3 regions of the Novosphingobium sp. PP1Y genome follow, and region 2 is predicted to be linked to each of the others. Evidence: riboswitches for the same ligand, from Rfam matches in the RefSeq annotation. Region 2 holds a riboswitch; each other region holds the start of a gene.
The links. A riboswitch is a leader RNA that binds a small molecule or an ion and turns the genes downstream of it on or off. The one in region 2 is predicted to bind cobalamin.
Positions count from the first base shown of each region.

Region 1: another riboswitch for cobalamin. It lies ahead of cobW (cobalamin biosynthesis protein CobW); the one in region 2 lies ahead of PP1Y_RS19170 (DUF1636 domain-containing protein).
Region 3: another riboswitch for cobalamin. It lies ahead of PP1Y_RS14795 (TonB-dependent siderophore receptor); the one in region 2 lies ahead of PP1Y_RS19170 (DUF1636 domain-containing protein).

Region 1 covers NC_015580.1:2,096,690-2,106,831, reverse strand. The annotation lists gene PP1Y_RS16105 (bifunctional cobalt-precorrin-7 (C(5))-methyltransferase/cobalt-precorrin-6B (C(15))-methyltransferase) at 1-320, opposite strand, end outside; gene PP1Y_RS16100 (cobalt-precorrin-6A reductase) at 319-1,080, shown strand; gene cobJ (precorrin-3B C(17)-methyltransferase) at 1,044-1,838, opposite strand; gene cobI (precorrin-2 C(20)-methyltransferase) at 1,835-2,572, opposite strand; gene PP1Y_RS16085 (precorrin-8X methylmutase) at 2,569-3,198, opposite strand; gene PP1Y_RS16080 (precorrin-3B synthase) at 3,198-4,313, opposite strand; gene cobN (cobaltochelatase subunit CobN) at 4,310-7,588, opposite strand; gene cobW (cobalamin biosynthesis protein CobW) at 7,596-8,633, opposite strand; cobalamin riboswitch at 8,817-9,055, opposite strand; gene PP1Y_RS16065 (HoxN/HupN/NixA family nickel/cobalt transporter) at 9,131-10,142, opposite strand, start outside.
Region 2 covers NC_015580.1:2,780,700-2,790,841, forward strand. The annotation lists gene cbiB (adenosylcobinamide-phosphate synthase CbiB) at 1-163, opposite strand, end outside; gene cobD (threonine-phosphate decarboxylase CobD) at 156-1,244, opposite strand; gene cobS (adenosylcobinamide-GDP ribazoletransferase) at 1,136-1,840, opposite strand; gene PP1Y_RS19160 (histidine phosphatase family protein) at 1,840-2,415, opposite strand; gene cobT (nicotinate-nucleotide--dimethylbenzimidazole phosphoribosyltransferase) at 2,412-3,428, opposite strand; gene PP1Y_RS19170 (DUF1636 domain-containing protein) at 3,425-3,832, opposite strand; cobalamin riboswitch at 4,010-4,205, opposite strand; cobalamin riboswitch at 4,265-4,474, shown strand; gene cobO (cob(I)yrinic acid a,c-diamide adenosyltransferase) at 4,640-5,257, shown strand; gene ggt (gamma-glutamyltransferase) at 5,416-7,200, shown strand; gene PP1Y_RS25855 (M23 family metallopeptidase) at 7,310-8,107, shown strand; gene PP1Y_RS19195 (prepilin peptidase) at 8,121-8,591, opposite strand; gene PP1Y_RS19200 (tetratricopeptide repeat protein) at 8,614-9,459, opposite strand; gene PP1Y_RS19205 (type II secretion system F family protein) at 9,461-10,142, opposite strand, start outside.
Region 3 covers NC_015580.1:1,822,429-1,832,570, forward strand. The annotation lists gene PP1Y_RS14770 (2-oxoglutarate dehydrogenase E1 component) at 1-2,535, opposite strand, end outside; gene sucD (succinate--CoA ligase subunit alpha) at 2,720-3,610, opposite strand; gene mdh (malate dehydrogenase) at 3,732-4,694, opposite strand; gene PP1Y_RS14785 (hypothetical protein) at 5,175-5,555, opposite strand; gene PP1Y_RS14790 (cell wall hydrolase) at 5,693-6,850, opposite strand; cobalamin riboswitch at 7,112-7,309, shown strand; gene PP1Y_RS14795 (TonB-dependent siderophore receptor) at 7,403-9,319, shown strand; gene PP1Y_RS14800 (ABC transporter substrate-binding protein) at 9,316-10,142, shown strand, end outside.

The sequences.
Region 1 (10,142 bases), 680 kb from region 2:
ATCCATTCGCCCGCTTCGAGATGCCGCGTAACTGAGGCTCCGCCGCCGAACCAGAACGGATCGCCCGAAGCGAGCATGACCACGCGCTTCCCGCGATGGGCCAGCAACCCTTCGATGCCGAGCGCAAAGGGCACTGGCCATTCCTCGGCGCGGCAACTAAGCGCGGGCAGCAGCGAAAGGTGCCGGGGGGCGCCGATCACCAGTTCGGCCTGCGCAAGTGCATCGCGCGCGGCGGCCGAAAGCCCCTCCACCCCATCCTCGCCGATGCCGAGGATCGTCAGCCACCGACCGGGGCCAGTGAAGGAGGAAGTGTCAGCCATGCCGAAAGTTCTCCTGCTGGGCGGCACTACCGAGGCAAGCGCTCTGGCCCGCCTGCTCGCCGATGCCGGCGTGGACACGACGCTCAGCTACGCGGGACGGACTACCAGCCCCCGTAAGCAGCCGGTCCCGGTACGCGTCGGCGGATTCGGAGGTGCCGAGGGCCTTGCCGACTGGATGCGGGAAAACCGGGTGACCCACCTCATCGATGCGACGCACCCCTTCGCGGCAACCATGAGCGCCAATGCCGTCACCGCCGCGCAGCTTGCCGGAACGCCGCTCATCGCCCTCACCCGTCCGGCATGGGAACCGCAGGAAGGCGATCGCTGGCGTCACGTGGCGGACGTTGCCGCCGCTGTGTCCTCGCTTGCCGGGCCTGCCCGCAGGGTCATGCTGGCGCTGGGCCGCATGCATGTCGGCGCGTTCGCCGCGCAGCCGCAGCATCACTACCTGCTGCGCTTCGTCGATGCGCCCGAGGGCCCGCCGCCATTGCCGCGCCGCAGCCTCGTCGTCGATCGCGGGCCCTTCACTGTCGACGACGACATCGGGCTGATGCGCGAGCACGCCATCGAACTCGTCGTGTGCAAGAATGCCGGAGGAACCGGCGCGCAGGCCAAGCTCGTGGCGGCGCGCGAACTGGGCCTGCCGGTGGTGATGATCGACCGCCCCGCCATTCCCGCACGGCGCGAGGTCCACGATCCGCTTGAGGTCCTGCACTGGCTGGATCACGCGGCAGCTTCCACGGCTGAACGCGGCGTATAGAGAATCGGCCCGCCCTCGCGCGCGATGATGCGGGTGCGGCTCGACCCCACGATTACTACGGTGCGCATGTCGGCCATCTCCGGCCGCGCTTCACGCAAGCTCACGATGCGCAATTCCTCGTCGGGCGTGGTGACGGCGCGGGCGAAGAGGATCGGCCGCTCGGGCCCGCAAGCCTCGCGCAGAACCTCCAGGGCCCGTGCGAAACCTGCAGGTCGCGACGCGGAGCGCGGGTTGTAGAACGCCATCGCGAAGTCCGCTTCGGCGGCGAGGCGCAGGCGCTTCTCGATCAGGTCCCAGGGCTTGAGATTGTCCGAAAGGTTGATCGCGCAGAAATCGTGCCCCAAGGGCGCTCCGGCGCGGGCGCTTGCTGCAAGCATCGCGGTAATCCCGGGCAGCACGCGGATATCGATATCGAGCCACGCAGAAGGCCCCGCCTCCAGCGCTTCGAACAGGGCCGAGGCCATTGCGAAGACGCCCGGATCGCCCGAAGACACCACGACGACGCGACGCCCCTGCGCGGCAAGGTCGAGCGCATGGCGCGCGCGGTCCAGTTCCACCCGGTTGTCCGAAGGATGCAGCCGCAGCCCCTCGCGCGGCGCAATCCGCGCAACGTAGGGAATATAGCCGATCACATCGGTTGCCTCGGACAGCGCCTGCGTGACCTCGCCGGTCACCAGCGCCTCGTCGCCCGGCCCCAGCCCGGCGACGCAGACCCGGCCCCGATCCTGCGCCCCGTTCAATACCGGCGCCCCGCTCACGGGCGGCGTCCCTGACCGTGGATCAGCAGGATCGAGAAATAGGGCGTCACGTTCTCCGCCTCGGCAAGGCGGGTCACGCGCTGGTCCGGCATCGCCGCATGCTCGACCAGCCACGCATCCTGCTCGCGCCCGGCCGCGGCGACGGCACGGCGCAGCTTGGCCAGGTTGCGCCCGATCTTCATCACCACCAGCGCATCGGTATCGCGGATGCGCCTCTCCAGATCGGCCTCGGGCAATGTCGCGGTCAAGACGGTCAGGACGTCATCGCCCCATGTGATCGGCACATCGGTCGCATTCCACGCCCCCGACATGCCGGTGATCCCTGGCACGACCTCAACCGGAACATGCCCGGTCAGCCGCGAATGCAGGTGCATGAACGAGCCGTAGAAGAAGGGATCGCCCTCGCACAGGACGACGATGTCCTCACCTTCGCGGGCGAGCGCCAGAAGCCGTTCGGTACTCTGCGCGTAGAACTCGGCAAGACAGGCCTTGTAGCGCGGATCGTCGAAGGGGATCTCGGTGGTGACCGGGTACTCCAGCGGAATCTCGATCACGTCGGGACGGAGCAGTTCATCGGCAATGCGGCGCGCCTGTCCCGGTCGGCCGGCCTTGCGGAAGTAGGCGACATGGCGGGCGGAGCGCACCAGCCGGTCGGCCCGCACGCTGAGCAGATCCACCGCGCCGGGACCGAGGCCGACCCCATGGACGGTGCCGCAGGTCACGCCCCCAGTCATTCGGCGCGGCTCGCAAGCGCGTTGACGGCAGCCACGGTGATCGCACTGCCGCCCAGTCGGCCCTCGACAATGCAGCACGGCACCGGCGGCGCAGCCCAGAGCGCCGCTTTCGATTCCACCGCACCGACGAAACCGACCGGGCAGCCGACGATCGCCGCCGGGCGCGGGCACGCCGGGTCCTCAAGCATGTTGAGCAGATGGAACAGCGCCGTGGGTGCATTGCCGATGGCGACCAGCGCCCCCGCAAGATGCGGCCGCCACAATTCCAGCGCCGCGGCGGAGCGCGTATTGCCCATCGCCTTCGCCAGTTCGGGTACTTCGGGTGCGCGCAGCGTGCACAGCACCGGATTGTCCGCAGGCAGGCGGGCCCGGGTAATGCCTTCGGAGACCATGTGCGCATCGCACAGGATCGGTGCACCGCCTGCCAGCGCCTCTCGCGCGGCTTGCGCAAAGCCCGGCGAAAAGCGGACGTGCCGGGCAAGCTCCACCATGCCCGCGGCATGGATCATGCGTACCGCAACGGGTTCTTCTTCGGGCGAAAAGGCCGTCAGCTCGGCCTCGGCCCGGATCGTGGCGAAGGACTGGCGGTAGATCGCTGCGCCATCGGTTTCATAGTCATGCGGCATCAGCCTGCTCCGAAAAGAGCCAGGACCTCGTCCCGGCCAAGAGCGAGGCGCTCGCGCCCCTCGCCCGAAAGATCGTATCGCCCCTCGCGGCCGATCAGCGTCACATCGGCCCGCCCGGTCGCCGCACAGCGCTTCGCGCAGCCAGAGACATGCAAGCGTCCGGTGACCTGCGGAGCGATGCGGCGCGCCAGCGCGCGGGTCTCGACGCTTGCCTGCGGACACGACGGCGCACCCGGGCAGGCATCGACGCGCAGGAGCGGATCGGCCGGATCGTCCACCAGCCCCTCCACGGGCGCAAAGGCAGCGCCTTCGACGATGAGCAGCCGCCAGGGAGTGGTGCGCAGCGCCGTTGCCGCCGGGTCCGAGATCAGGCGGGCCAGCGCCAGTGCCGAGATCTGTCCGAAAGGCACGCCCCATGCCGCACCTGTGGATGTCGGGCCGGGCTGCAAGGGGCAAGACCCCCGCGCAGGCAGCAGCGAGCCTTGCGCCCACTCGGGAAGTTCAGCTGTAAACCGGCTCATGCGACCGGCCTCAGGCCCGCCGTTTTCAGCGAACCAGCGCGCCATGGCGATCAGGCGGTCGACTTCCGCGCCAGCGGTCACTTCCGCGCCCGCGGTCCGGCCCTGCGCGCGCAGGATCAGGCTGCCGCCGGCCGCACGCTCGATCCGGAAATCACCCGCCTCCCCCGGCAGGACAGGGACCGCCCCGGCGTCGATCACGAAGCCGACCTTGCCCGGCAACTCCGGCAACTCACCGAGCCTTGCGATGAGTTCAGCGGCAATCCGCGCAGTATCGTCGGCTTCCTGCCAGATGGGCGCGACAAGGAGATTGCGCTTCTTCTCGTGGACGGGATCGGCCTCGACCAGTTCCAGTTCGACGAGCCGTACAATAAGCGCAGGCCACTCAGCCTCGCTCACCCCGCGCAGCTGGAAGTTGCCGCGGCGGGTCAGGTCGATCAGGCCATTGCCGAAGGTCAGCGCGGCATCGCACAGGCCCAGCACCTGCTTGCGGTTCAATCGCCCGAGGCGCGGGCGCACCCGCACCAGCAGGCCGTCTCCCGCCGCCATCGGATGCCATGCATCGGGACACCAGCCCCTGATCGCGAAGCCGCTCATTGCCCGCCTCCCAGGCTGGCAAGGATCGAGTTGCGCCGCGTCCGCCACAGGCCAGCGGCATGAAGCGCGCCGAAGCGGGCTTCCATGGCTGCGAGCGCTTCGGGATTTTCGCGCGCCATGAACGCCCGCACTTCCGGCTCGCCGAGCGTCGCGTCGTGATAGAGATCGAACAGCTGCGGCGGCACCGAAGCGGCGAGATGCGCGAAGGCGCCAAGGTGATCGAGCGTCGCGGCCAGTTCGGCAGCCCCGCGAAAGCCGTGGCGCATCATCCCGGCAACCCAGCGCGGATTGGCCGCCCTTGCCCGCACGACACGCGCAATCTCCTCGCTCAAGGTCCGGGCATGCGGCCGGGCGGGATCGCGAATGTCGAGGTGGTAGAGCGCCGCCTTGCCGCCGGTAACCGATTGCGCTGCGGCAAATCCCGCCTCGTGCGCGGCATAGTCGGCCGCAAGCAGCAGGTCGGTCTCGGGCAGGTCCTGCAGGTGCACGAAAGCGTCAGCCCCGGCGACGCGCTCACGCAAACCCGCAGGATCGGGCGCCTCGTCCTGCCCGTCGAGCGCATGGTCGGACGCCGCAAGCCAGGCTTCACCGGCAGCCCGGCGCGCTTCGTCGGTATAAGTCTCGGCCGTATCGCGCAGACCGAGACCATAGCGCCCGGGACGCGGGCCATAGACGCGCGGGGCTGCGGCCCTGCCGGCGAAAGGATTCCACTCCGGCGTCTCGTCCCTCTCGCTCAGTGCGCGCACCGCCATCCCGAACAGGGAGGCAAGGACCGGAAACGCATCGCGGAACAGACCCGAGACGCGCAGCGTCACGTCAATGCGGGGCCGGTCGAGCATGGCCAGCGGCAGGATTTCCACTCCGGTCACGCGTTCGGACGCATTGTCCCACACCGGCTTTGCGCCAAGCAGGTGCAGGGCCATGGCGAACTCCTCGCCCGCCGTGCGCATCGTCGCCGAGCCCCACAGGTCGACCACCAGACCGCGCGGATAGTCGCCATGGTCCTGCAGGTGCCGGCGGACCAGTTCCTCGGCGAGGACCACGCCTTGCGCATGGGCCGTGCGCGAAGGCACCGCGCGCGGATCGACCGCGAAGAGGTTACGCCCGGTCGGCAGGACATCGGAGCGCCCGCGCCATGGCGAACCGGATGGCCCCGCCGCCACGCGCCGTCCGGCCAGTGCGGCCAGCAGTCCGCTGCGCTCCGCCTCGCCCTGCTCGCCGCGGCCGTAGACATGCAGGCCCTCGCCGAACTGGCTCTCCTTCACGTCGCACACGAAGCGGTCGATGCGGGTGATCGCCTCGACCAGCGAGGTCGCGCCGTCGAGGCCGAGTTCAGCCTCCAGCCCCAGCGCCTGCGCTTCCTCGCGGATGGCCGATTGCAGCCTGTCACGCCGCGCCGGATCGAGCCCGTCGGCGTTGGAAAACTCGTCCAGCAGCGCTTCGAGGCGCGTCAGTCCTGCGCCTTGCTGCGCGGGAGCCAGCGGCGGCGGTGCGTGTCCCAGCGTGACGGCTCCGATCCGGCGCTTGGCCTGCGCCGCCTCGCCGGGATCGTTGACGATGAATGGATAGATGACAGGCAGGGCGCCGGTCAGCGCCTCGGGCCAACAGGCATCGCCAAGCGCCACCGATTTACCCGGCAGCCACTCAAGCGTTCCGTGCGCGCCGAGATGGACGAGCGCATCGACCCGGCGCTCGTGCAGCCAGAGATAGAAGGCAACATAGCCATGACGCGGGCAACGCGAGACATCGTGGTAATCCTCGTCACGCTCGGCAGACCAGCCGCGCTCGGGCTGCAGGGCGACCAGGACATGGCCAAGCTCCACGACGCGAAAATGAAAGGCGCCGTCGGCAACGGCGGGGTCCCTTTCGGCGTCTCCCCAGGCCTCGGCCAGATCGGCCTGCAGCGCTGCAGGCAAGCGGGCCAGAGCGGCGCGATAGGCGCCGAGCGGCCAACTGGCGGTTGCTTCGCCAAGGCCCGCCACAAGGTCATGGCCGCATTCGACCGCGTAACCGGCCTGCGCCAGATCGGCGAGGATCGCATCGGCGGAGGCCAGTGCATCCAGCCCGACGGCGTGGGCCATCTGGTAGCCCTTGCCCGGATAGGTCGAGAGAACCATCGCAAGGCGCCGCTCTGCCGCGGGTTTCCGGCCCAGCGCGATCCACCCCGCGACGCGCGCGGCAATCGCTTCGATACGCGATGGCTCGGCGCGGTGGGCACTGCGCGAAAATTCAAGGGCATCGTCGCGCGCGGCGGCTTCCTTGAAGCTGGCCACGCCTGCAAAGATGCGGCCGTCGACTTCGGGAAGCACGACATGCATGGCGAGATCGGCCGGCGACAGACCGCGCGAGGCATCCTGCCAGGCTTGCCGCCCGCTCGTCGCCAGCGCGACCTGGAACACCGGGACACCGGCGCCGTCGAGCGGCGTCGCGCCTTCATCGTCACGCGCGGAAAAAGCGGTCGCATTGATCACCGCCGCGGGCTGCAGCGCCCGCACCCAGCGATCCACCCAGCCGCGAACTTCAGGGGCCTTCAGCGAGGGCACGTAAAGGCCCAGCACATCGAAACCGCGTGCGCGCAAGGCCGCGTGGAGTGCCTCGAAAGGATCGAGATCGGCGGAGCTGAGATAGGATCGATAGAACGTGAGAAGCACGCGCGGGCGGGATGCTGTCAGGGCAAAGGCCGCCGGACAGGCCGTGTCTTCACCTGGAAGCCAGGCCCCGGCAGTCGGCAGCGCCTGAATAGCCCGGACTTCGCAACCCGTCTTGCCGTCCGCCAGCAGGCCGCCCGCTTGCGCGAGCCGTGAAAGAGCTGCCCGCGCCGCAACCGCGCCGCCGATATCGCAAAGGCGGGTCAGTTCGCGCAGCGTGGAAACCGGAACGGTCGAGACGGCATCGAGCCTTTCGTCCTCGCGCCCGTCTGCGGGCAGCACGGCCAGCGCGATCCCGCGCGAACGCGCCAGCGCCTCCACCTGCTGCAGGCCGTAAGTCCAGTAGGGAAGCCCGCCGATGATCCGTACCAGGATCGCCTTCGCACATGCCAGCGTGCGCTCGACATAGGTGTCGACCGACAAGGGATGCGTCAGTGCCGCAAGATTGGCGAGGCGCAGCGAGGGCGGACTGTCCCCCGCATCGCGCGCGCTGCGCCACCCGGCAGCGAAAGCGCCGAGGTCGCTGTCCGAAAACGACAGCACCACGAGATCGGCCGGAGCCTGCCCCAGATCCTGCGGAACGGAGGCTTCCTCGATCCCGTGGGTCTCGCGGAAGATGACGTGCATCGCGGCCTCAGCCCTGCAGCACGGCCCTTATCGCAGCGGGATCGAGGTGATCGTGCTCGGCAATGGCGACCAGCGACGTGAGGCGCGCTTCACCGGGGCGCCAGGGGCGGTCGTAGTGGCTGCGTACCCGCGCGCCGACCGCCTGCACCAGCATGCGCATCGGCTTGCCGGCTACCGCGACATAGCCCTTCACCCGCAGCACCCGGTGATCGCTCGCCAGTGTTTCGATGCGTGCGGTGAGAGCAGCGGGATCGGCGATTTCGCCCAGTTCGATGACGGCGCTGTCGAAATCCTCGTGCTCGTGATCGTCCTCGCCATCGTGGTGCGAGGGACGCGCGGCAATGTCGTCCTCGGCAGCAGCGCCAAGGCCAAGGATCACACGCGGATCGACGACGCCCTCGCTCAGTTCGATGACCGGGACCGGGCGCGGGGCTTCGGCGGCGATGACTTCACGCGCGCGGGCAAGGCCCTCGGCGCCGGCAAGGTCGGCCTTGGTCAGCAGCACCATGTCGGCGCAGGCGAGCTGGTCCTCGAAGACTTCGGACAGCGGCGTCTCGTGATCGATTTCCGGGTCGGCCGCGCGCTGCGCCTCGAGTGCGGCGAGATCGGGTGCGAACCGGCCCTCGGCCACGGCCTCAGCGTCGGCAAGGGCAAGCACCCCGTCGACAGTGATGCGGCTGCGGATCGCGGGCCAGTCGAAAGCCTTGAGCAGCGGCTTGGGCAGCGCGAGACCCGAAGTTTCGATCAGGATGTGATCGGGCCGGGGTTCGAGCGCCAGCAGCTTCTCGACAGTGGGGATGAAGTCGTCGGCGACGGTGCAGCAGATGCAGCCATTGGCCAGTTCGACGACGTTCTCTGCCGGGCAGTCGGGGATGGCGCACGACTTCAGGATATCTCCATCGACGCCCAGCGTGCCGAATTCATTGACGACGACCGCCAGGCGGCGACCGCCGGCATTGCGGATGAGATGGCTGATGAGCGTGGTCTTACCCGCGCCCAGAAAACCGGTGATGATCGTTACAGGGACCTTGGACAGGTCAGGCATCGGCAATTCCCCACGCGCCATGGCGACAACGGCGGGGCTTGCCGGGAGCGAATCCGACCGACGCGCGGCGACGGGCGGGCGCGAAAAGGCACCCGTTACCGCGCGTTCGTGCAGCCCCAGCCGCACAGCTTCGTCGCTCAGACGGAAGAATTACCGTGCCGTGACCATCCCCTGGATCAAGGCAAGAGCGACCGGTGCGCCGGCAGGTCTCCTGGCTTGCGGGTCACTGCTTGATGCACGCCTTCCCGGATCGCCTTGCGGCTTCATCCAGTGGCCGGCCCTTCGCGTGAGGAAGGGAACCGTGTGCATCTCGCTATCCGCTCACAGTTGCAGGGACAGCCGCGGTTTTGGGAAGGAGAGACCTTCCCGCACCGCATTCCCGATTAAGCCCCTTTCGGGGCACCGGCGCGATCATTCGAAGCACAGAATCGATCCGTGCTTCGAAGCGAGGCCCTAGAACAGATCGACCGCCAAGCCAATCGCCTAAGGACCGCTTCTCATGCCGAGATGCGCACTTCGATATCGTCGAAGCGCTTCCAGCGGTAGATCGCGAAGCTGGCGAGCCAGCACAGCACGAAAAGGCCGATGATGCCGAACCCCAGGCTGTTGAAGTTCTCTCCCAGTTCGCCGGCAATATCGAACAGGCCGCCGGTGAGGCCCAGCTTATCGCCGATCAGGGCGACCGTTTCGATCCCGCCGATGACGATGGCGACAAGCGCCGAAATCAGGGTGATGGTGATGTTGTAGTAGAGCTTGCGGATCGGCTTGACGAAAGCCCACTCATAGGCGCCGAGCATGACGACGCCGTCGGCGGTATCGATCAGCGCCATGCCCACGGCGAAAAGCACCGGCAGGACGAGGATCGTGCCGATGGAGAGCCCGTCCGCCGCCTGCCCCGCCGAAAGGCCCAGGATGGCCACTTCGGTCGCGGTGTCGAAACCCAGCCCGAACAGGAAGCCCAGCGGAGCCATGTGCCAGCTGCGGGTGATGAGGCGGAACATCGGCCGGAAAAGGCGCGCCATCAGCCCGCGATTGCCCAGCAGCATGTCGAGGTCTTCCTCCACATAGGCGCCCCCGGCACGGACATGGGCGAAGGTCTTCCACACGTTGCGCAGGATGATCAGGTTCATGGCGGCAATCGAGAACAGGAAGATCGCCGAGATCGAGGTCGCGACGAGACCGCCGACCTGCTTGAGACTTTCGAACTGCGTCAGTGCGCTCGTCGTCAGGGCAATGGCTATGGCCGCGATGGTGACGATGCCGGAATGTCCGATGGCGAACCAGAAGCCGACTGCGATCGGGCGCTGACCGTCCTGCATCAGCTTGCGGGTCACGTTGTCGATGGCCGCGATATGGTCCGCGTCCACGGCATGGCGCAGCCCCAGGCCCCATGCCAGCAGGGCCGTGCCGAGCATGAGCGGCTGATCGTGGAACAGCGAGAAAGCCCAGATCCAGGCGGCGATATTGGCGGCCACGAGCGGGCCGAAAAGCCAGCCTATCCGGCGGCGC
Region 2 (10,142 bases):
GCCGATGGCCGTTGCGGACAAGCGTACGATTGAACCGCCCTTCGCACGCCCCGATGAGCCAGGCAAACATGCCAACAGGGTGGCCGAAGCGGCGATGCAGGCGAGTAGGCCATCCCAGCATGCTTTCGATGGCCATGGCGCAGAATGCGATGGGCTCAGCCATGCGGAAGGGCCCGGTCAAGGCGCCGCAAGTCCCGCGAGGAAGCCGGGATGCCGATCCGCAGCCAGTCGGGAAAACGCTCGAAAGGCCGCACGAGGATACGGTTCTGCGCCAGGTGCCGGAAGAGGGGTTCCGCGCTGCGCGTCTCGACGAGCCGGAACAGCGGACAGGCTCCCTTTGGCTTCAGGCCATGTCCTGTCAGGACCGCATCGAGCGCTCGCGCCCTTTCGAAGAGGGCAAGGCGCGTACCCGCGATCCACGCTGCATCCCCGTAAGCTGCCGTACCTATGGCGAGCGCGGCAGCATGGACCGGCCAGTCCCCGATAGCTTCGCGCATGGCGGCTATCAGGTCACTCGGTCCGAGCAAGAAACCAAGCCGCAGTCCGGCAAGACCGAAGAACTTGCCGAAGGAGCGCAGGACGATCAGCTGCCGGCCATCGTGCACGTGCGGCGCGACGCTCTCGCTCGGTTCGCAGTCGGCATAGGCCTCGTCAACCACGAGCCAGCTCCCTTCAGCGGTCAGCCGATCGGACCACGCGAGTATGTCGTGACCCTGCCGCAGGCGACCATCGGGATTGTTCGGGTTGGCGAAGATCAGGGCGACCGGTTCAACCGGGACTTTCCCAAAGTCGGCGGCCGGACCGTAAAAGGCCTCTTCATGGCTTGCGTAAGCCGGTTGCAGCGCACGCCCCTGCAGACCGAGCAGGCGGGCGACCAGGCGGATCGCCAGCTCGCTTCCGCCGATCGCGCAGCAATGACCGGAATCGACCCTGAAGTGCGCCGCGGCCCGAGCCTCGAGTTCATTGAGCGCGTCGGGTTCGGGCAATCTGGTCCAGTCGGTCGCCGGGACGGATGCTGCGGGCCATGCCTCAGGATTGATCCCCGTGGAAAGATCCAGCCAGTCCTTCGGACGTCCGCCGTAGCGACGGCAGGCCTCGTTAAGGCGCCCGCCATGCCGCACGGCCTGCACGGCGCTCACGTCAGGACCAGCGCTGCTAGAAGGATTGCTTCGCACAGTTCTATCCCTGCGCCATGACCGTCGCCCGATATTCCGCCGAGCCTGCGGCGGAGCCAGATGGACCATATCGGTATCGCCAGGACAATCACCGCGAAGGCAGGCTCCCACAAAAAGACAGACAGTGCGGGAATGGTCCAGAGCGCAAGATCCGAAACCCGCACCCCGGCGCCGAGACGGCTGCCCAGTCCTTCGTGCAGGGGCGGCAGCATCCTTGCCCAGAACAGGGGGGCGATGCGCGCAAGTCCCGGCAGGATGCAGAGCAGCGGCAATTCAGCGAGGCTAATATGTTGCAGCAATGCGAACTTGGCGAGCAATTGCAGCACGACGACGACGACGCCGAAGCTGCCGACACGCGGATCGGCCAGCACTTCGGAAAGCCGCGCTGGATTGCCATGCGCGGCACCGGCCGCATCGGCCACGTCGGCCAGTCCGTCGAGATGCAATGCGCCCGTCACCGCCACCCAGGCCACCAGTGCAAGCAGTGCCGCCAGCCAGGCGCCTTGCAGCGACCCCAGCCACCAGGCGCCTGCCACGACCGCGCCGACAACCAGCCCCACGAGCGGGAAATAGCGCAGCAGCGCGGCGAAGTCCGCCTCGTCGGCCTTCACGTTCGGCAGGGGCACGCGCGTGGTGAACTGCATGGCGAGAACGAAGCGGCGGATCATGGCGCGGTCGTCTCAAGCGATATGATCTGCCCAGCACTCTTGCTTCCCGGCCATACCCGCAGGCTGAGCAACGCGCCGTATGGCAGGTCGAATGCCCAGACGCCGCGATGATCGAGCCCGGTGAGGCAGGAGACCGCAGCACGGATCGAGCCGCCATGGGCCACCACGAGGCAATTATCGCGGATATCCGCCAGTGCTTCTCCCACGCGAGAGACGAGAGCCGACCATGTCTCGCCTTGCGGCGGAGGATAGGCATCCGGATCGTCCCAGAACCGGGCAAGCGCGTCACCGTGCACTTGCTGCGGAGGCTGTCCGTCCCACGCACCGAAATCAAGTTCACGCCAGCGCGGGTCGATTTGTGCTGCGAGACCGCGCTGCGCCGATATCTCCCGAGCCGGAAGCCATGAGCGGGCAAGGTCCGAACAGCGAACCTGCTTGCAGGCAACAGCGCGAGCACGTTCAAGGCAGGCGGTAATGCCGCAAGCCAGCGGCGGCTCGTCGAGGTGGCCGAGCATCAGGCCGGGTCGCTGCGGAGCTCCGTGCCGCATGAGGTGCAGCATGAAGCTCGTCATACAACGCCTGCGACCCTGGCTTCGGCGAATGTCGCCATGCCGTTGTGCGCAGCAATTGCCGAGCGCACAAGCTGCGCCGCCACCGCTGCACCGGTGCCCTCGCCCAGCCGCATCCCCAGTTGCAGCAGGGGGGCAAGGCCAAGCCAGTCCAGCAACCTGGCATGGGCTGCTTCCATGGAGCAGTGAGCGGCAAGGCAGTGCGCTGCGAAACGCGGCTGATCGACCACCAGCGGCGCTATGGAGGCGCAGACGATGAACCCGTCGAGCAGCACCGGAATGCGCTTGATCCGGGCAGCAAGAATGGCCCCGGCCATTGCAGCAATCTCGCGCCCTCCCAATCGGCGCAAGGTTTCGAAAGCATCGGTGCAGCGGGCACCGTGAAAGGACAGGGCCTGTGCGACGACGGACTGTTTGTAGGCGATACCGTCCCTGTCGAGACCCGTTCCGGCACCGACCCACTCGGCAGCTTTGCCATTGCAGGCCTGCGCACACAGAGCGGCTGCGGGTGTGGTGTTTCCTATCCCCATTTCGCCCACGAAAAGCAGGTCCAACCCCTCTTCGACGACCGCAGCCCCCGTATTGAGCGCGGCCAGGCAATCTTCCTCGCTCATGGCAGGCTGTTCGACGAAGTCCGCCGTCGGACGGTCCAGCTCGATCGGCACGATGACCAGTTCTGCACCGCAAGCGCCGGCCAGGGCATTGATAGCCGCCCCGCCCGCCGCGAAGTTGGCGACCATCTGCGCGGTCACTTCGGGCGGATAGGCACTGACCGCCCTTGCGGCGACACCGTGGTTGCCGGCGAAGATCGCCGCACGGATGCGCTCCAGCACCGGTCGTTCCCTCCCCTGCCACGAGGCCATGAAAATCGCGATGTCTTCCAGTCGACCGAGCGAGCCCAGCGGCTTGGTCAAGGCGTCCTGGCGCAACTGTGCGGCGGCCTGCGCGACCTTGTTGGCCTCGGGCAGATCCAGGAGCGCTGCGGCAAAGGCTTCGCGGCTTTCGAACCGGATCATGTGCACAAGAAGCCTTCTGGCGGGGTGCGGGTGATGAAGTGCCCCTTCACGCCCTGCGGCCAGTTGCGATAGGGGACGACGCCCTCTTCGCTTTCGGCATGTTGCGCAGCATAGCTGAGAATCGCGTGCGCGGCCTCACGGTCAGGGGCGAAGTCTCCCAAGACATATCCCATCTTGCCGGGCGCCCGGATATGCACGGTGCAGAAACGCTTGCAGGCGAACAGGCACGGCATTTCCTGAACGCTAACGGCGGCCAGCGCTGGATCGCCTGCCTGCACCTCGCGCATCACGGAGGCCAACCGCGCACCGCCGCGCTCGCCGTGTTCGTCCTCACGTTCGGTTTCGGAATGGCGACAGGTCGAGCAGACCACAACCGAGGCGTTTGCGTCGACTGCACGCAGCATCAGCGTAACGCTCCCGAGCGCGGACGACAAAATGACATCAAGAGCATGGCGGCGCTCCCTCCTTGCAAACGGCTCCAGCCCCACCGGAATCCCAACCGGCGAGACGATGACTGTCGTTGCGCGAGGGGTGACCCCGCCATAACGGGGCCCTCGAACACCCGGTGCGCCCTGCCCGGATGAAGAACGACTGCGGCAGGCAGGTCTCCTGGCTCACGGGTCAGCGCCGCTCCGGCCGCCTTCTCAGGACCGGCTTTGGGTCCCAATGGCGAAATGGCCGGATGGCTCGCCGCTTACAGTTGCAGGGGCAGCCCGGGACTTGCACCCGAATTCCCTTTTGATCCCCTTGCGGGGAACCTGTCGCAGCCCGGCAAGTATCGCGCAGTCGTGCCCTTCGCAAGCGCAATATGCTTGCAGGCAGACTTGCCCTGGCCTATCCGCGGGGCCGTAACGGGTGCCCGCAAGGGCTTAATCGGGAAGTCCGGGCAGCGACGTCTTCGCTGCATCTGCGGCACTGCTCCCGCAACTGTGACCGGTGAGCGCATCGCCACTATGCCATTGAACGGGCACACCCTGTTCGAGAAGGCGGCGAAAGGCGCGGCGATCCGGAAAGTCAGGAAACCGGCCCGCTACCGTCGTTCCTTCGCGCGGGCGGGATGAACCGGGCGGACGAGGGCCTCGCATCCTGCGGGCAATCCCTTGGCAAACGACAATCGTGCGTGCGTCGAAGAGGAAACCCGAGTGAATGCCAAACTTGCCGGACTCTCCTTCGCCCCGCCGCATGCCACCCCCGAGAGAGGCCAAACCGCTATGACCGATACCGAAAATCTCGCCGAAGAAGACCGCCGCCACAAGGAACGGACCCGCAAGCTCAAGTCCGTAGTCGATGCGCGCATTGCTGCAGCCAGGATCGACAAGGGGCTGGTGCTCGTTCTTACAGGAAACGGCAAGGGCAAGTCCTCCAGCGCCTTCGGCATGGTGGCTCGCACGCTGGGCTACGGGCGCACGGCGGCGGTATTCCAGTTCATCAAGAGCAAGGTCGACGTGGGCGAACGCGCTTTCCTTTCCGTGCAGCCGGGCGTCACCTGGGAGAACTGCGGCGAGGGCTTCACCTGGGAAACCCAGAACCGCCAGCGCGACATTGCCGCTGCGCAGGCCGGGTGGACCAAGGCAAAGGCCGCGCTGGCCGATCCTGAGATCTCGCTCGTCGTGCTCGATGAACTGACGTACCTCATCAATTACGGCTACCTCACGCTGGAAGAAGTCCTTCCTGCGATCAGGAACCGGCCGGAGATGCAGCACGTGGTAATCACCGGGCGCGCGGCCCATGCCGAATTCATCGAACTGGCCGACACGGTGAGCAGGATCGGTGACGAGAAGCACGCTTTCCGCAATGGCATCAAGGCGCAGCCGGGGATCGACCTCTAGCCAACGGCAGCGCACTGCAAGCAGAAATGTCCTCGCCGCAAGGCCCTATACCTGCCGGACGGAACTGTTAGGTTCCGTCCCGGCGATCGCGCGAGTCCCTGACTGAAGGGGCCATCGCCGCGACAAGATCGATTGAAGCTACCCCGCGGAGAACCCTATTGCGCCGCCTTTTCCTGTCCGTCGGCCTTGCCGCACTGACACTGACGACCATTTCCCAGGCCAGCGTTTCCCAGGCCAGCGTTTCCCAGGCCAGCGTTTCCCAGGCCAGTCCGCCCCCTGCAGCAACCGTCGAGCAGACCGCACGGGCCGAAGTACCGGAGCGGGAACAGGCCGGGTTTGCAAAGCATGCAATGGTCGCGGCGGCCAATCCCCTCGCTGTGAAGGCAGGGGTGGACGTGCTGCGCAAGGGCGGCTCGGCGGTCGACGCCGCAGTGGCGATCCAGGCGGTCCTCGGCCTTGTCGAACCGCAGAGTTCGGGGATCGGCGGCGGCGCCTTCATGGTCTACTACGACGCGAAGAGCCGCAAGGCGACATACTACGACGGGCGCGAAACCGCGCCTGCCGGCGCGACCGACCGCCTATTCCTCGACGATGAGGGCAACCGACTGCCTTTCTTCGATGCGGTTCTTGGCGGCATTTCAACCGGCGTGCCCGGGGCCGTGGCCATGCTCGACATGGCCCATCACGATCACGGCAAGCTCGCCTGGGCGGACCTGCTGAAGCCGGCCCGCAATCTTGCCGAAGACGGCTTCATCGTCAGCCCCCGCCTTGCCGGCATGATCCGGATGGAGCGCGCACCGCAATCCTCCGCGCCCGATGCCGTCGCGTATTTCTCCAAGCCGGACGGCACCCGCTATGCCGCGGGGGACCGCTTGCGCAATCCGGCCTACGCCCGCACCTTGCAGCGGATCGCCAGATTCGGAGCCTCCGGCCTGCTGACCGGCCCTGTTGCCGCTGACATCGTCAGGCGCGTGAGCGAGGGACCGCGCCCGAGCACGATGACGCTGGCCGACCTCGCCGCCTATCGCCCGCGCTCCGGCCCGGCGCTTTGCGAACCCTACCGCGTCTACATGGTCTGCACGCCGCAGGCACCGTCCGGCGGCCCGGGACTGCTCATGGCGCTGGGCATTCTCGACCATACCGATATCGGCAAGCGCAATGCCAAGGATGAAAAGGCCTGGTTCGAGTTCGCGCAGGCAAGCCGGCTGGCCTATGCCGACCGCGACCGCTACGTCGGCGATCCGGCCTTCGTCGAAGTTCCGATCAAGGGCCTGCTCGATCCGGACTACCTGGCAGCGCGCGCCGAACTGATCGGGGAACGCGCAGGCCCGGTCAGCTTCGGCCATCCGAAGGGCGCATCTGCTGTCGGCCCCGACGCTACGGCCGAGCCTGGCGGGACAAGCCACTTCATCGTCGTCGATGGCGAGGGCAATGTCGTCTCGATGACGACCACGGTGGAGAGCATCTTCGGTTCCGGACGAATGGTCGACGGGTTCTTCCTCAACAACCAGCTTACCGATTTCTCGTTCTCGCCCACCGATAAAGACGGAGCGCCAGCAGCGAATGCCCCCGCCCCCGGCAAGCGACCGCGCTCGAGCATGGCACCGGCCATCGTCCTGACGAAGGACGGCCGCTTTCATGCCGCTGCCGGATCGCCCGGCGGGACTTCGATCCAGGCCTATAATCTCAAGGCGCTGGTAGCGATGCTGGACTGGCACATGTCTCCGCAGGACGCAGTGGCGCTGCCCAACCTTGTCGCCAAGGGCGATACCTTCCGCGCCGATCCGTTCCCCGAACCGATCATGACCGGCCTTGCTGCACGCGGCATGCCGCTCTCGACCTCTCGCAGCGAGGAGTCGGGAATTCAGGCGATCGTAGTCCAGAACGGCGGCTATGAAGGCGGAGCCGATCCAAGGCGCGAGGGCATGGCGCGGGGCTTTTGAGGCAAGTCTTCATACCTCCAAATCCCCGCGTTCCAGTTCGAGACGCAGCGTCAATTTGAATTAACAGTCCGGCACTTTTCCTTTAGTTTACGGCTACGGGGGAAGTGCCATGATCCTTGAATGCCAGAGCAAGAAGACGATCCGCCCAGCGATGCTCGGCGCGGTCGCTCTGGTCATGGCCCAAGCCGCACCGGCAATGGCCGGTGAGGACGGCGTCAATCGCATGGCCGTGGTCGACACCGGGACCGCGGGAAGTTGCCTGACCGCCGGAGCCATCGTCAGCGACCGCGCCGCCTGCGTCACTTCGCCCCACCCTGCCCCGTTCGCCGCTGCGCAAGCTCCGCCTGCACGCATCACCGTCGGCCGCGCCGTCGATCTCAGCGGGCAGGAACCGGTTCGCTATCTTTCGTCTTCCGCTTCGCTCGATCAGAGCCGATCGGTCATCATGTCCTCCAGCGGACGATTCCGGGACACGGTACGCCTGCTGACGCCGCCACCGGGCACTGGATCGGGCGGTGCGCCCGAAGGAATGCCCCTGCGCTCAAGCAGGCTGTCGAGCGGCTTCGGCCTGCGCATGCATCCCCTGCTCAACCAGGTGCGCATGCATACCGGCGTCGACCTTGCTGCGGCCATGGGTGAACCGGTCCATGCCACTTCGGCGGGTGTCATCATGTCGGCAGGATGGCAGGGCGGCTACGGTCTAGCGGTTCGCATCAACCATGGCAAAGGGGTGGAGACGCTCTATGGCCACCTCTCCCGCCTGAACGTCAGCCCGGGCCAAGCGATCAAACCGGGCGACGTCATCGGTTTCGTCGGCTCGACCGGCCGGTCTACCGGACCCCACCTGCACTACGAAGTGCGCAAGGACGGGCGTCCGATCGATCCTTCTTCCAGCTTGCACAAGTAACCCCGTCTCCGCCTCAGAATGCGGAAGCTGCGGTGATGAGCGCGCCTGCAGCTATGGCGATGCCATATGGCAGCTTGTCGAAATTGTCGTCCGAGCCGCGCCCGCCGATCGGCTTGCGCATGATCCGGCGCACGGTGAACCAGACGAGGAAGAGGACAAGCCCTGCGATCGAAACCGAGAGAAGCAGGCGCGATGCCTGCGACCACGCGAACCAGCCGGCGCAACCGGCATAGAACTTGGCATCCCCGCCACCGATCATGCCGAAGCGGAACAGGACCATGCCTACCACCAGCGCAACCGCCAGATGCAGGCCGTGGCTACCCACGCCGCCCAATCCGGCTTCATAAGCGGCAAGGGCAAGGCCAGTGGCAGCCGTCAACAGGCAAAGCCAGTTCGGGATGCGCCGCTGTACTGTGTCGGACCAGCTCGCATAGAAACAGGCGGGAACCAGCACCACCAGTTCCGCCCAGAAAATGACATTCATCTAATCGGTTACCCTGCGAGCGTCAGCGCGAAGTCGGAAAATCGATCCGCACGAGCGGCTTGAAACCGGCCCTATCGGCCCTGGCGGTCTTCGGCGGATCTGCGTCGGTTGCCCCGCCAGAAGCGTCCGCCTTGCCCCCCTCAGCCTTGTCCTTAGCGTTATCCTGCTTGCGGCCATCATCGGAGAACTCGATGCGCACCGCCGGCCTGAACGTGTCGAGCTTGCCCCCGCGCACGCCCACGACCGGCAAGGAACCGCGTCCCGCCTGGCTCTCGGGCTGGACCGAGCGGATCATAACTTCGCCGCGCGAAATGCGCTGGAGCGTAGCCCCGCTTGTCGAGGGTGCCGTCTGCCGTGCAGGCTCTTCGGCTGCGGCGACCTCAGGCCTCGCTTCCTGCGACTGGATGTCGTGCGCCCCCGTCAACGTGCGAGCAGCGACTTGCGCGGCAAAGTCCGCTTCGTGCCTTTCGGCCAACAGGGTCGAGCGCATCAGGCGCGCCATGTTGGCCTGGTACATCGCATTCTTCGGCTCGACGGCAAGCGCTTCGGAAAAGAAGCGGTGCGCCTGCTCGAACTGGCCTAGCCGCACATAGGCGACGCCCATGCCGTTGGCTGCGGGACCGATCTGGTCGCCAGTTGCAAGCGCTTTCTGGAACTGCTCGATAGCCTGGCCCGTCCGGCCTGCGGCCAGATGCGCGCGTCCCTCGGCCACTGCCGCGGCAGCACTGTCGGCATCTGCGGTGCGCACCTGAACTTCCGGCTTGGCTTCGTGGCGAAGTCCGAAGAATTCGAGCGCCCGCCCGCAACCGCTCAGCGACATCGCCATCAGTACGACGCAAGCGATGCGCGTTCCTGTCTTGCTCAACATGTCAGCCCCCTGTCATTGTCGGAAGGAGAATTCGCACGACCCGGATGGCCGCAGGCAGCATCAGCGTGCCGATCATCGTCGGCAGCATGCAGGCCACCAATGGAATGGAAATCAGGACCGGAATGCGGTGCGCCTTTTCTTCTGCGCGCATCCGGCGCTTCTCGCGCATTTCCGAGGCGTAGACGCGAAGCGTGGTCGCTATGCTCGTCCCCAGCTTGTCTGACTGGATCAGCAAGGTCGCGAAAGACGCGATTTCGTCGATCCGCGCCATGGAAGCCATGTTGCGCAGCGCGGACTCGCGCGTGGCACCGGCGCGCAGTTGCAGAGTCGTGGTCACCAGCAAACGCGAAACCAGCGGGTGCGAAGTCACCATCTCACGCCCGACACGATCGAACGCTGCCTCAAGTCCCAACCCGGCCTCGACGCAAACGAGCATCAAATCAAGTGCATCGGGAAATCCGTTCAGCACGTCCCGCCGACGCGCGGCCGCACGTGCGCGCACATAAATGTTTGGAACGTAGAGGCCCATGACGGCACAGAACGTGCCGATGATATAGAGCTTCATGTAGCTGACGTCACTGCCAGAGAGCAGCAGTGCACCGATCAGCGCGGTCGGCAGAACGATCACCAGGACCAGTCGCACCAGAGTATAGACACGTCCCGCGGCGGGAGATTCGAAGCCG
Region 3 (10,142 bases), 960 kb from region 2:
GATGATCTGGGTGTCGTCGATGTCGTTCTGGTCGCGCGCCTCGAACAGGTCGTAGGCGACCTTGCCCGAACACAGGATGACCTTCTTGGTCTTCTCGTCGCTCGGCGCCTTCGGGTCCGACAGGATGCGGAAGAAGTGGCCTTCGCCCACGAACTCCGAAGCCGGCGACTTCGCCATCGGATGGCGCAGCAGCGACTTGGGCGTCATGATGATCAGCGGCTTGCGGAACGGACGGTGCATCTGCCGGCGCAGCACGTGGAAGTAGTTGGCCGGGGTAGTGATGTTGCACACCTGGATGTTGTCCGAGGCGCAGAGCTGCAGGTAGCGTTCGAGGCGGGCGGAGGAGTGCTCCGGACCCTGGCCTTCGTAGCCGTGCGGCAGCAGCATCACGAGGCCGTTGGCGCGCAGCCACTTGGCTTCCGATGCGGCGATGTACTGGTCGATGATGATCTGCGCGCCGTTGGCGAAGTCGCCGAACTGCGCTTCCCACAGGACCAGTGTCTTCGGATCGGCGCTGGCATAGCCGTACTCGAAGCCGAGCACGCCGTATTCCGAAAGCGTCGAGTTCAGAACCTCGAAGGTGCCGTGGGGCAGGGTTTCGAGCGGCGTGTACTTGCGCTCGGTCTTCTGGTCGACCCAGACGGCGTGGCGCTGCGAGAACGTCCCGCGTTCGCAGTCCTGGCCGGACAGGCGCACGCCGTAGCCTTCGGAGACGAGGCTGCCGAAAGCGAGCGCTTCGGCGGTGGCCCAGTCGAAGCCCTCGCCGGTCTTGAACATCTCGTCCTTCGCCTGGATGACGCGGGCGAGGGTCTTGTGGATGGTCAGGTCGTCGGGGACCGTGGTGAGGGTACGGCCGAGGCTGTCGAACAGCTTGCCCTCGATGCCGGTATGCACGTTGCGGCGCGCGGTTTCCGGATCGACCGGCTTGTTGAAGCCGCTCCAGCGCCCGCCGAACCAGTCGGCATGGTTGGCCTTGTAGGTCTTGGCCGCCTCGAATTCCTCTTCGAGGTGGTTGTTGAAGCCTTCCACCGTCTCGGCAAGGAAGGCGTCGTCGATCACGCCTTCGGCCTTCAGGCGCTCGGCGTAGATCGTGCTGACCGAGGGGTGCTTCTTGATCTGCGCATACATCAGCGGCTGCGTGAAGCTGGGCTCGTCGCCTTCGTTATGGCCGAAGCGGCGGTAGCACCACATGTCGATCACGATGTCGCGGCCGAAGGTCTGGCGATAGTCGATCGCCAGCTTGCAGGCGAAGGTAACCGCGGCCGGATCGTCGCCGTTGACGTGCAGGATCGGCGCCTGGACACCCTTGGCGACGTCGGTCGGGTAGGGCGAGTTGCGCGCGAAGTTCGGCGTCGTGGTGAAGCCGATCTGGTTGTTGATGACGAAGTGGATGCAGCCGCCGGTGTTGTAGCCGGCAACGCCCGAAAGGCCGAAGCATTCCCACACCACGCCCTGGCCGGCGAAGGCTGCGTCGCCGTGGATCAGCACCGGCAGGACCTGCTTGTGCTTGGCGCCGGGACCCACGTCGTCGCCGATGTCGTCATGGAAAACCTGGTAGGCGCGGACCTTGCCGAGCACGACCGGATCGACCGTTTCGAGGTGCGAGGGGTTGGGCATCAGGCTCATGTGGACCTTGATGCCGTCGAACTCGCGGTCGGTGGAAGTGCCCAGGTGGTACTTCACGTCGCCCGAACCGCCGACGTCCTCGGGGTTGGCGGTGCCGCCGGAGAATTCGTGGAAGATGACCTTGTAGGGCTTGGCCATCACGTTGGCGAGAACGTTGAGGCGGCCGCGGTGGGCCATGCCGTAGACGATCTCCTTGACGCCCTGGGCGCCGCCGTACTTGATCACCGACTCCAGCGCCGGGATCATCGATTCACCGCCGTCGAGGCCGAAGCGCTTGGTGCCGACGTACTTCTTGCCGAGAAACTTCTCGTACTGCTCGCCGCGCACGACGGCCTGAAGGATCGCCTTCTTGCCCTCGGGGGTGAACTCGATTTCCTTGTCGGCGCCTTCCATCCGCTCCTGGAGGAAACGGCGTTCCTCGACATCGGCGATGTGCATGTATTCGAGGCCGACCTTGCCGCAGTAGTTGGCGCGCAGGATCTGCACCAGTTCGCGCACCGTGGTCCACTCGAGGCCGAGGTTGCCGCCGACGAACACCGGCCGGTCGAGCGCGTCGCCGGTGAAGCCATGGTATTCGGGGGTGAGGTCCTGCGGCAGCTTGCGCTGGTTGAGGCCGAGCGGGTCGAGGTCCGCCGCCAGGTGACCGCGCACGCGATAGGTGCGGATCAGCATCATGGCGCGGATCGCGTCGGCGGCAGCCTGGTCGAGGCTGGCCTGATCGACCTTCTTGCCGCCCTTGGCAGCGGCCTTTTCGATCTGGACCTTGAGGGCCGTGGGATCGAGACCCTGGGTGAGGTCGTCCTCGAACTCGGCCCCTACGCGCGGCCAGTTGCTGCGCTGCCAGCTCGGTCCGGGCTGGGGCTCGTCCATGCCGAGGTCCGGAGTGAAATCGAGATTTTCGTTGCCCATCGGAATCACCTTACCTCGTCGGATTAACAGCCCGACGTTACCGAGCAATCAATTGGAAGCCGGCTGGTTCCCGGGGAGGAAAACCTGGCTGGCCGTTTATGCAGTTATGGTTCTGCCTGTACTTGGCGACCCGGCGCATGGTCCGGCGGGGCGGCCCCGCCGGACACATGCACCGACCTGATCGTCAGGCGAATTCCTTGAGGGCTTCCACAAGGGTTTCACCGAGCAGCGAGGGGCTGGCCGCAACGCGGATGCCAGCTTCTTCCATGGCTGCGATCTTGTCTTCGGCGCCGCCCTGGCCGCCCGAGACGATGGCACCGGCGTGGCCCATGCGGCGTCCCGGAGGGGCGGTGCGGCCCGCGATGAAGCCGGCCATCGGCTTCTTGCGGCCGCGCTTGGCCTCGTCCTTGAGGAACTGCGCGGCTTCTTCTTCGGCCGAGCCGCCGATTTCGCCGATCATGATGATCGACTTGGTCTCGTCGTCGGCGAGGAAGAGTTCGAGCACGTCGATGAAGTTGGTGCCGTTGACCGGGTCGCCGCCGATGCCGACAGCAGTGGTCTGGCCGAGGCCCGCATTGGTGGTCTGGAACACGGCTTCGTAGGTCAGCGTACCCGAGCGCGAGACCACGCCGACCGAACCCTTCGAGAAGATGTTGGCGGGCATGATGCCGATCTTGCATTCACCGGGGGTGAGCAGGCCGGGGCAGTTGGGGCCGATGAGGCGCGACTTCGAACCGGTCAGGGCGCGCTTGACGCGAACCATGTCGAGAACCGGAACGCCCTCGGTGATGGCGACGATCAGTTCGATTTCGGCATCGATGGCTTCGAGGATTGCGTCGGCACAGCCCGAGGGCGGAACGTAGACGCACGAGGCATTGGCGCCGGTCACGGCCTTGGCTTCGGCAACCGTGTCGAACTGGGGCAGGCCGAGGTGTTCGGTGCCGCCCTTGCCGGGGGTGACGCCGGCAACCATCTGCGTGCCGTAGTCGAGCGCGGCCTGGGTGTGGAAGCTGCCGGTCTTGCCGGTCATCCCCTGGGTGATGACCTTGGTATTCTTGTCGACGAGAATGGACATGGATTTTTTCCTGTTCCTGATCGTGGAAGCAGCCTGATTGGCTGGGGAGGTTCCAAGAAACTATTTGCGCCGTGCGATACTGGCGAGATTGTCAGGCCCGCATCGCACGACGGCTATTTCCTCAGGCCAGCGAGCCGTCGATGCCCTTGCAGGCTACCAGCAGTTCCTTGACCGCGTCGATCGAGACCTGCAGACCTGCCTTGGCCTTCTCGTCGAGCGAGATCTCGATGACTTCCTCGACGCCGTCCTTGCCGATCTTCACCGGCACGCCGACGTAGAGACCGTCGACGCCGTACTGGCCTTCGAGGTAGGCGGCGCAGGGCAGGATGCGCTTCTGGTCGCCGAGGTAGGATTCAGCCATGGCAATGGCGGAAGCGGCCGGAGCGTAGAAGGCCGAGCCGGTCTTGAGCAGGCCGACGATCTCGCCGCCGCCGTTGGCCGTGCGCTTGACGATCTCGTCGATGCGCTCCTGGGTCGACTTGCCCATCTTGATGAGGTCGGGAACGGGGATGCCCTTGACGGTCGAGTACTCGACGACAGGGACCATGGTGTCGCCGTGGCCGCCCAGCACGAAGCTGGTGACGTCGCGCACCGAAACGCCGAATTCCCAGGCGAGGAAGGTCGAGAAGCGCGCCGAGTCCAGCACGCCGGCCATGCCGACGACCTTGCTGTGGGGCAGGCCGGAGAATTCGCGCAGCGCCCAGACCATCGCGTCGAGCGGGTTGGTGATGCAGATCACGAAAGCGTCGGGAGCGTACTGCTTGATGCCTTCGCCGACCGACTTCATCACCTTGAGGTTGATGCCCAGCAGGTCGTCGCGGCTCATGCCCGGCTTGCGGGGAACGCCAGCGGTGACGATGATGACGTCGGCGCCGGCGATGTCGGCGTAGTCATTGGTGCCGGTGATGGCGGCGTCGAAGCCTTCGACGGGACCGCACTGCGACAGGTCGAGAGCCTTGCCCTGGGGGATGCCTTCGGCGATGTCGAACAGGACGATGTCGCCCAGTTCCTTCTGCGCAGCGAGGTGCGCGAGGGTGCCGCCGATGTTGCCGGCGCCGATAAGGGCAATCTTCTTACGAGCCATGATGCGTGCTTGTCCTTCCCAATGGCGGGACCTCGGACGTGAAAGGCGGCCTGCTTTGTCCCGCATAAGGCAGGTGCCGTCAGTTGCGAAGCGGGCCCTACGCCCCTCGCACCGACATTGCAACCGCGAAACGACGCGGGCAGGGCGCAAGCGGGCACTTTTAATTGATAATAGTTCGCAATTGCAATAGTGGCGATAAAACAGGACCGCCAGGCGCGGATTTTCAACGATTTGGCAAGGTTTGCGTAAGTCTTGCGCGGCGCGGGACATGTCTCTCACCGAAGCCAGGGCATTGCAAGAGGCTCGGGGCGAATCGCCGGAAGGGCAAGATGCGCGGACTTGAGGGGCTTGCGCGCCGTCGCGATTCGGAGCGGCTGCGCTCACCCCACACGCACCGCTCGTCCCGAGCCTGTCGAAGGATGGGCCTCGCGCGCGGCATTACCTGCGAAGATGGGGCGCGGCCGTCTCGCCGCCGCAGGATCAGCCGTGGCGGGCGATCTTGCGCGCCAGGGCGTCGGCCATGCGGCGGTCCAGCTGGCGGCAGATCGAGATCCACCAGCGGCACGCTTCCTCGTCGCTCGCGGCCTTGGCGGCTTCCGCGTTCTCGCGCGCATGGGCAGCGGCCGAGAGGCCGTGGCGAGCGAAGTGGCGCAGGGCCTCGGTCAGCATCCGCTGGTCGTTCGCCGCCTGCATCGGCAGGTGCATCTGTTCCGAATAGGCAGCGATGGCGCGGCGGGCGGAGCCGCCGAGAATGGGCCTGCAGCCATTGTCGTTGACTGCGCCCAGGGGGGCGGAGGGGCACAGGGCACGCACAATCGCTGGACTTTTTCCGCCATAGGCAGCGGAGAAGCGGATCGTCATGTCAGGCGGGCCCTTTGTGTCGTTGTTCTGATCGGCACCCTTATGGCGATGATGCTCTAAGTGTTTGTAATGGCCTATGGTTGCCGAATTCTTGCCATGGCCCCACGGTGCCCCGAAAGGAGACAGATCGCGCCGGGTCAGGTGCCCGGCTGGGCGATCCAGCGGCCGCTATTGGCGTATTGCGGCTTGATGTCGCCGGTTTCGGGCAGCTTCTGCGCCCGGTAGAGTGCTTCGCCGCCGCGTTCGCGAATGGCGCTGGAATAGATCGGCGCGGGCGCGGTCTTGGCGGCGGCTGTCTCGATCGGGCTTGCCGCGGCAGTCGGCGCTGCCCCTTGTGCATCGAACCGGCGCTGGATCGCCACCGGATCGAGCGTGTCTGCCGCCGCCATGGTGGGCGAAGCGGTGTCGCGGGGGTGCGGCGCGGCTGCCGGTTCGCCGCCCAGGTAGGCGAAGCGGAAGGCGCCCGGGCGGCCCGCCGCGCCATGGAAGCTGTAGAAGCGATGCGCCCCGATGGTGCCGAGGTAATCGAGGCTCGCAGCCCAGTAGGGATGGACCTGCACGGTGTGGTAATGCGTCGCCAGGCCGACCGGGGCATAGACGTAGCCCGACAGCGCGGCGCGGGCGACCTGCATCGCCCGGTCCCAGAAATAGCGCGAAGGTTTGCGTGCGAGCGAGCCGTCGCAGGTGAACGAGAACTGGCAGCCGGTGGAGCGTTCCGATCCTTCGTAGACCACGCCGCACACGGTATTGGGATAGGCCGGGTGGGCCACCCGGTTGAGCACGACCTGCGCAACCGCACGCTGGCCGGCTTCGGCCTCGCTTGCGGCTTCATAGTATATGGCGGCGGTCATGCACTGCAGCGCGCGGGTGCGGTCGATGCCGCTGGCATCGATGGTGAGCGGGCGGGCAGGGGCGCGGGCTTCAGGGGGCGGTGCGGCCGCGTCCCCGGCGTCGGAATGGATGCCTTCGCCCACCTTCAGGGGCGCGGCTTCCTGTTCGAGGTAATAGAAGGCGGAGCCGGGAAAGCTCGATCCGGCGCGCTCGAAGGGCATCGGCTCGGGGGTCTGCGCCTCGGCCGTGGCAGCGGCGATGGTGAAGCGGTCCCAGTGTCCCGGTGAGGCGAAGGCGGGCAGGGCGATGGCGGCAAGGCCTGCAGCAGCCACGCTCCAGCGCCGCTGCAGATGGGCGCGGTGCGCATGCCGGTTCCTGCGCCCGCGCTCGAACCGGGCCGCGAAGTCGCGTGGGCGCGCCTCGCTTTCGCCGATCAGGGCCATCAGGGCAGGTGGCTCGGTCACTCGGTTCCTTTCGCTCGCCTTGTCAAAGTGCGCACCGTCAAAGTGCGCACCGTCAATGTGCGCCACTTCAACGTGCGCCCCGTCAACGTGGCTCGTCGGCGCATCCTGCGCCTAACCCGCCTATCGATCCGGCGCATCCGCTCCGTGGTCGCCGTCCCGAAGCGACACACCGCCGCCTTGTAGCCTTAACCGGTAAACAAACCGGTTGCGCGGGCAGGTACTTGCGTGGCCGTGCTTGCAAAGCCTGCAACACCGCAGTATCCGCCCGGCCACGTCACGGGTTGTCCGGCTTGCCGGACCTAAGAGGGAAGCCGGTTCGATTCCGGCGCTGTCCCCGCAACTGTGACCGGGGAGTTCCGTCCCGATTGGCCACTGGTGTCTTGTCACAAGGATGCCGGGAAGGTGGGGCGGCGCTATGATCCGGGAGCCAGGAGACCTGCCAGTGATGGTCGTTCCGCGCCGGGCGGGTTGGACCGGAATGCAGCGAGTCATGCGCCGTGAAGGCGCGGCCTCAGCCACGAGCGACGCTTCGTTCAGGTTGGAGGTTTGTACGTGAAGTATCTGTATCTGCTCGGCACCGCGCTTGCCGTGTCCACACCCGCTCTTGTTTCCCCCGCTCTTGCCGATGAGGCCGATGTCGCGCCGTTCGTTCCGCTGGGCGACGCGATCACGGTGATCGCGACCGGCAGCGCGCTGCGCGTCGATCAGGCGGGGCAGCCCGTCAGCGTCGTCGGCAGCGAGGAGATCGATTCCATCCAGGGGCCGGACGTCGCCCGCGTGCTGGAGCGCCTGCCGGGCGTGACCTTCAGCCGTAACGGCAGCATCGGCGGGACGACGAGCCTGTTCGTGCGCGGCGCCAATTCCCAGCAGCTTCTGGTGCTGGTCGACGGCCTGCGCGTTGCGGACATTGCCGCGCCCAGCGGTGGGTTCGATTTCGGCAACCTGATGACCGGGCCGGTCGGCAGGGTCGAACTGCTGCGCGGCTCGAACTCGGTCGTCTGGGGATCGGAAGCCATCGGCGGCGTGCTGGCGATCACCAGCCGCGACGTCAACGGCGTCGAGGGCTCGGCAGAGTATGGCGCGCGCGACAGCTTCGACGGGCAGGTTTCGGCCGGGCTTTCCGGCGAGACTTACGGCGTCAACCTCAACGGCGGTTACATGCGCACCGATGGCATCAGCCAGGCGGCGTCCGGTACCGAGGCCGACGGCTTCAGGCAGTGGCGGGCCGGTGGCCGTGCCCACGTCGATCTGGTGCCGGGCCTTACCGCCAGCGTGGTGGGCCGCTTTACCGATGGCACGCTCGACCTCGATGGCTATCCGGCGCCCGATTACACTTTCGCCGATACGCCCGAGTACCAGAAGACCCGCGAGCTGGGCGGCCGCGCGGGACTGACGTGGACCGGCGATGCGCTCACGCTCGATGCAGGCTATCAGGTTTCGGACACCCGCCGCCGTTACTACGACCCGACGATCTCGGACCAGTTCAATTCCGAAACGCAGGGCCGCAGCGAAAGGGCGGAGCTGAGTGGCTCCTACGACGCCACCGATGCCGTCCGGCTCGACTTCGGGGGCGCCCATGAATGGTCGCACATCAAGTCCGACGATTTCCTCTACGGCTCGCGCATTCGCGCCGACGCGGAACTGACGAGCGTGCACGGCCTGCTCGGCTACTACGGCAATCTGTTCAGCCTGGCCGCGGGCGTGCGCTACGACGACCACTCCAATTTCGGCGACAAGTGGACCTTCGGTGCCAACGGCAGCGTCACCGTGGCGGCGGGCTGGCGCATCCGCGCCTCCTACGGCGAAGGCTTCAAGGTGCCCACGCTCTATCAGCTGTTCTCCGAATACGGCAATCCCGAGCTGATGCCCGAGCGCAGCCGCAGCTACGATGCCGGGATCGAGTATGGCGACCGCAACGGCCCGCTGCACTTCGCGGTCACCGGCTTTCGCCGCGACAGCCGCAACCTGATCGACTACGTCTCGTGCTTCGGATCGAGCGATGCGCTTTGCGGGGATGGCCGCTACGGTTTCTATGCCAATGTCGGGAAGGCCCGCGCAACCGGCGCCGAGATCGAGTTGGGCGCCCGGGTTTCCGAGCGACTGCGTGCCAGCGCGGTCTATACTTACGTCAAGTCGGTGAACCGCACGGCCGGCGATCTCAACCGGGGCAACGACCTTGCCCGCCGTCCGCGCAATGCACTCACCGTCTCGGCCGACTGGGACGCGCCGCTTGAAGGGCTGACGCTGGGCGGCGATATCCGCATGGTGTCCGACAGCTACAACGACAATTACAATCTGACCCCGCTGGACGGTTACGTGACCGCGACCTTGCGGGCGAGCTACACGATAGCGCAGCGCTACGAAGTCTTCGCGCGCATCGAGAACCTGACCGATGCCGATTACACGACGGTCTCGGGCTACGGCACGCCGGGCCGCTCGGCCTATGCCGGGGTTCGGGTGAAGATGTGACCCTGTCGCTTCCCCCGCAGTCCGGGAGGACCGGAGGGAAGCATCTGGCGCGGGCCCTGGTCCGCGCCGGGGTCCTTGCGCTGGCATGGACCTGCATATCGGGTTGCGGGGGCGGCCATACCGGGGCCGCCCCGCTTGCCGCGCCGGGCGATCCGGCCCACCCGACCATCGTCTCGCTCAATCCCTGCACCGATGCGATCCTGGCAGAAGTGACCGGGCCGGGCCAGTTGCTGGCGATCTCGGGCTACAGCCACGATGCCCAGTCCACTTCGATGGACCTTGCCAAGGCGCGCGGTTACCGCGCGGTCTCGGGCACGGTGGAGGAAGTCGCCGCCATCGGCCCGAAAGTGGTTGTCGCCAGCAGTTTCCTGCCGCCCGCCACGGCCAGCGCGCTCGACGAGCTGGGCTTCAAGGTGGTGAAAATGCCGATTGCGCCGGACCTTGAGGCTGCGCGCGGCCAGATCCGGGAACTTGCGGGCCTCACCGGCCATCCCGAACTGGGCAAGCGCCTGATCGGCCGGATCGACGAGGCGCTGGCCCGCGCCGCGCCGCCCCGGGGCGCTACGCCCGTACCGGCGCTGGTCTGGGAATCGGCAGGGCTGGTCGCAGGTGACGACACCCTGATCGTTGACATGATGAAGCACACCGGCTTTACGAACGCGGCCAGTGCACGCGGGCTTTCGCAGGCCGATTTCCTGCCGCTCGAGAAAGTACTGGCCGATCCGCCGCGCGTCGTCTTCGCAGTTGGCAATCCGCTGGCCGAAGAGGACCGCATGCTGCATCACCCCGCTCTCGCGAGCCTGAGCCGCATGAAGCGTTTTCC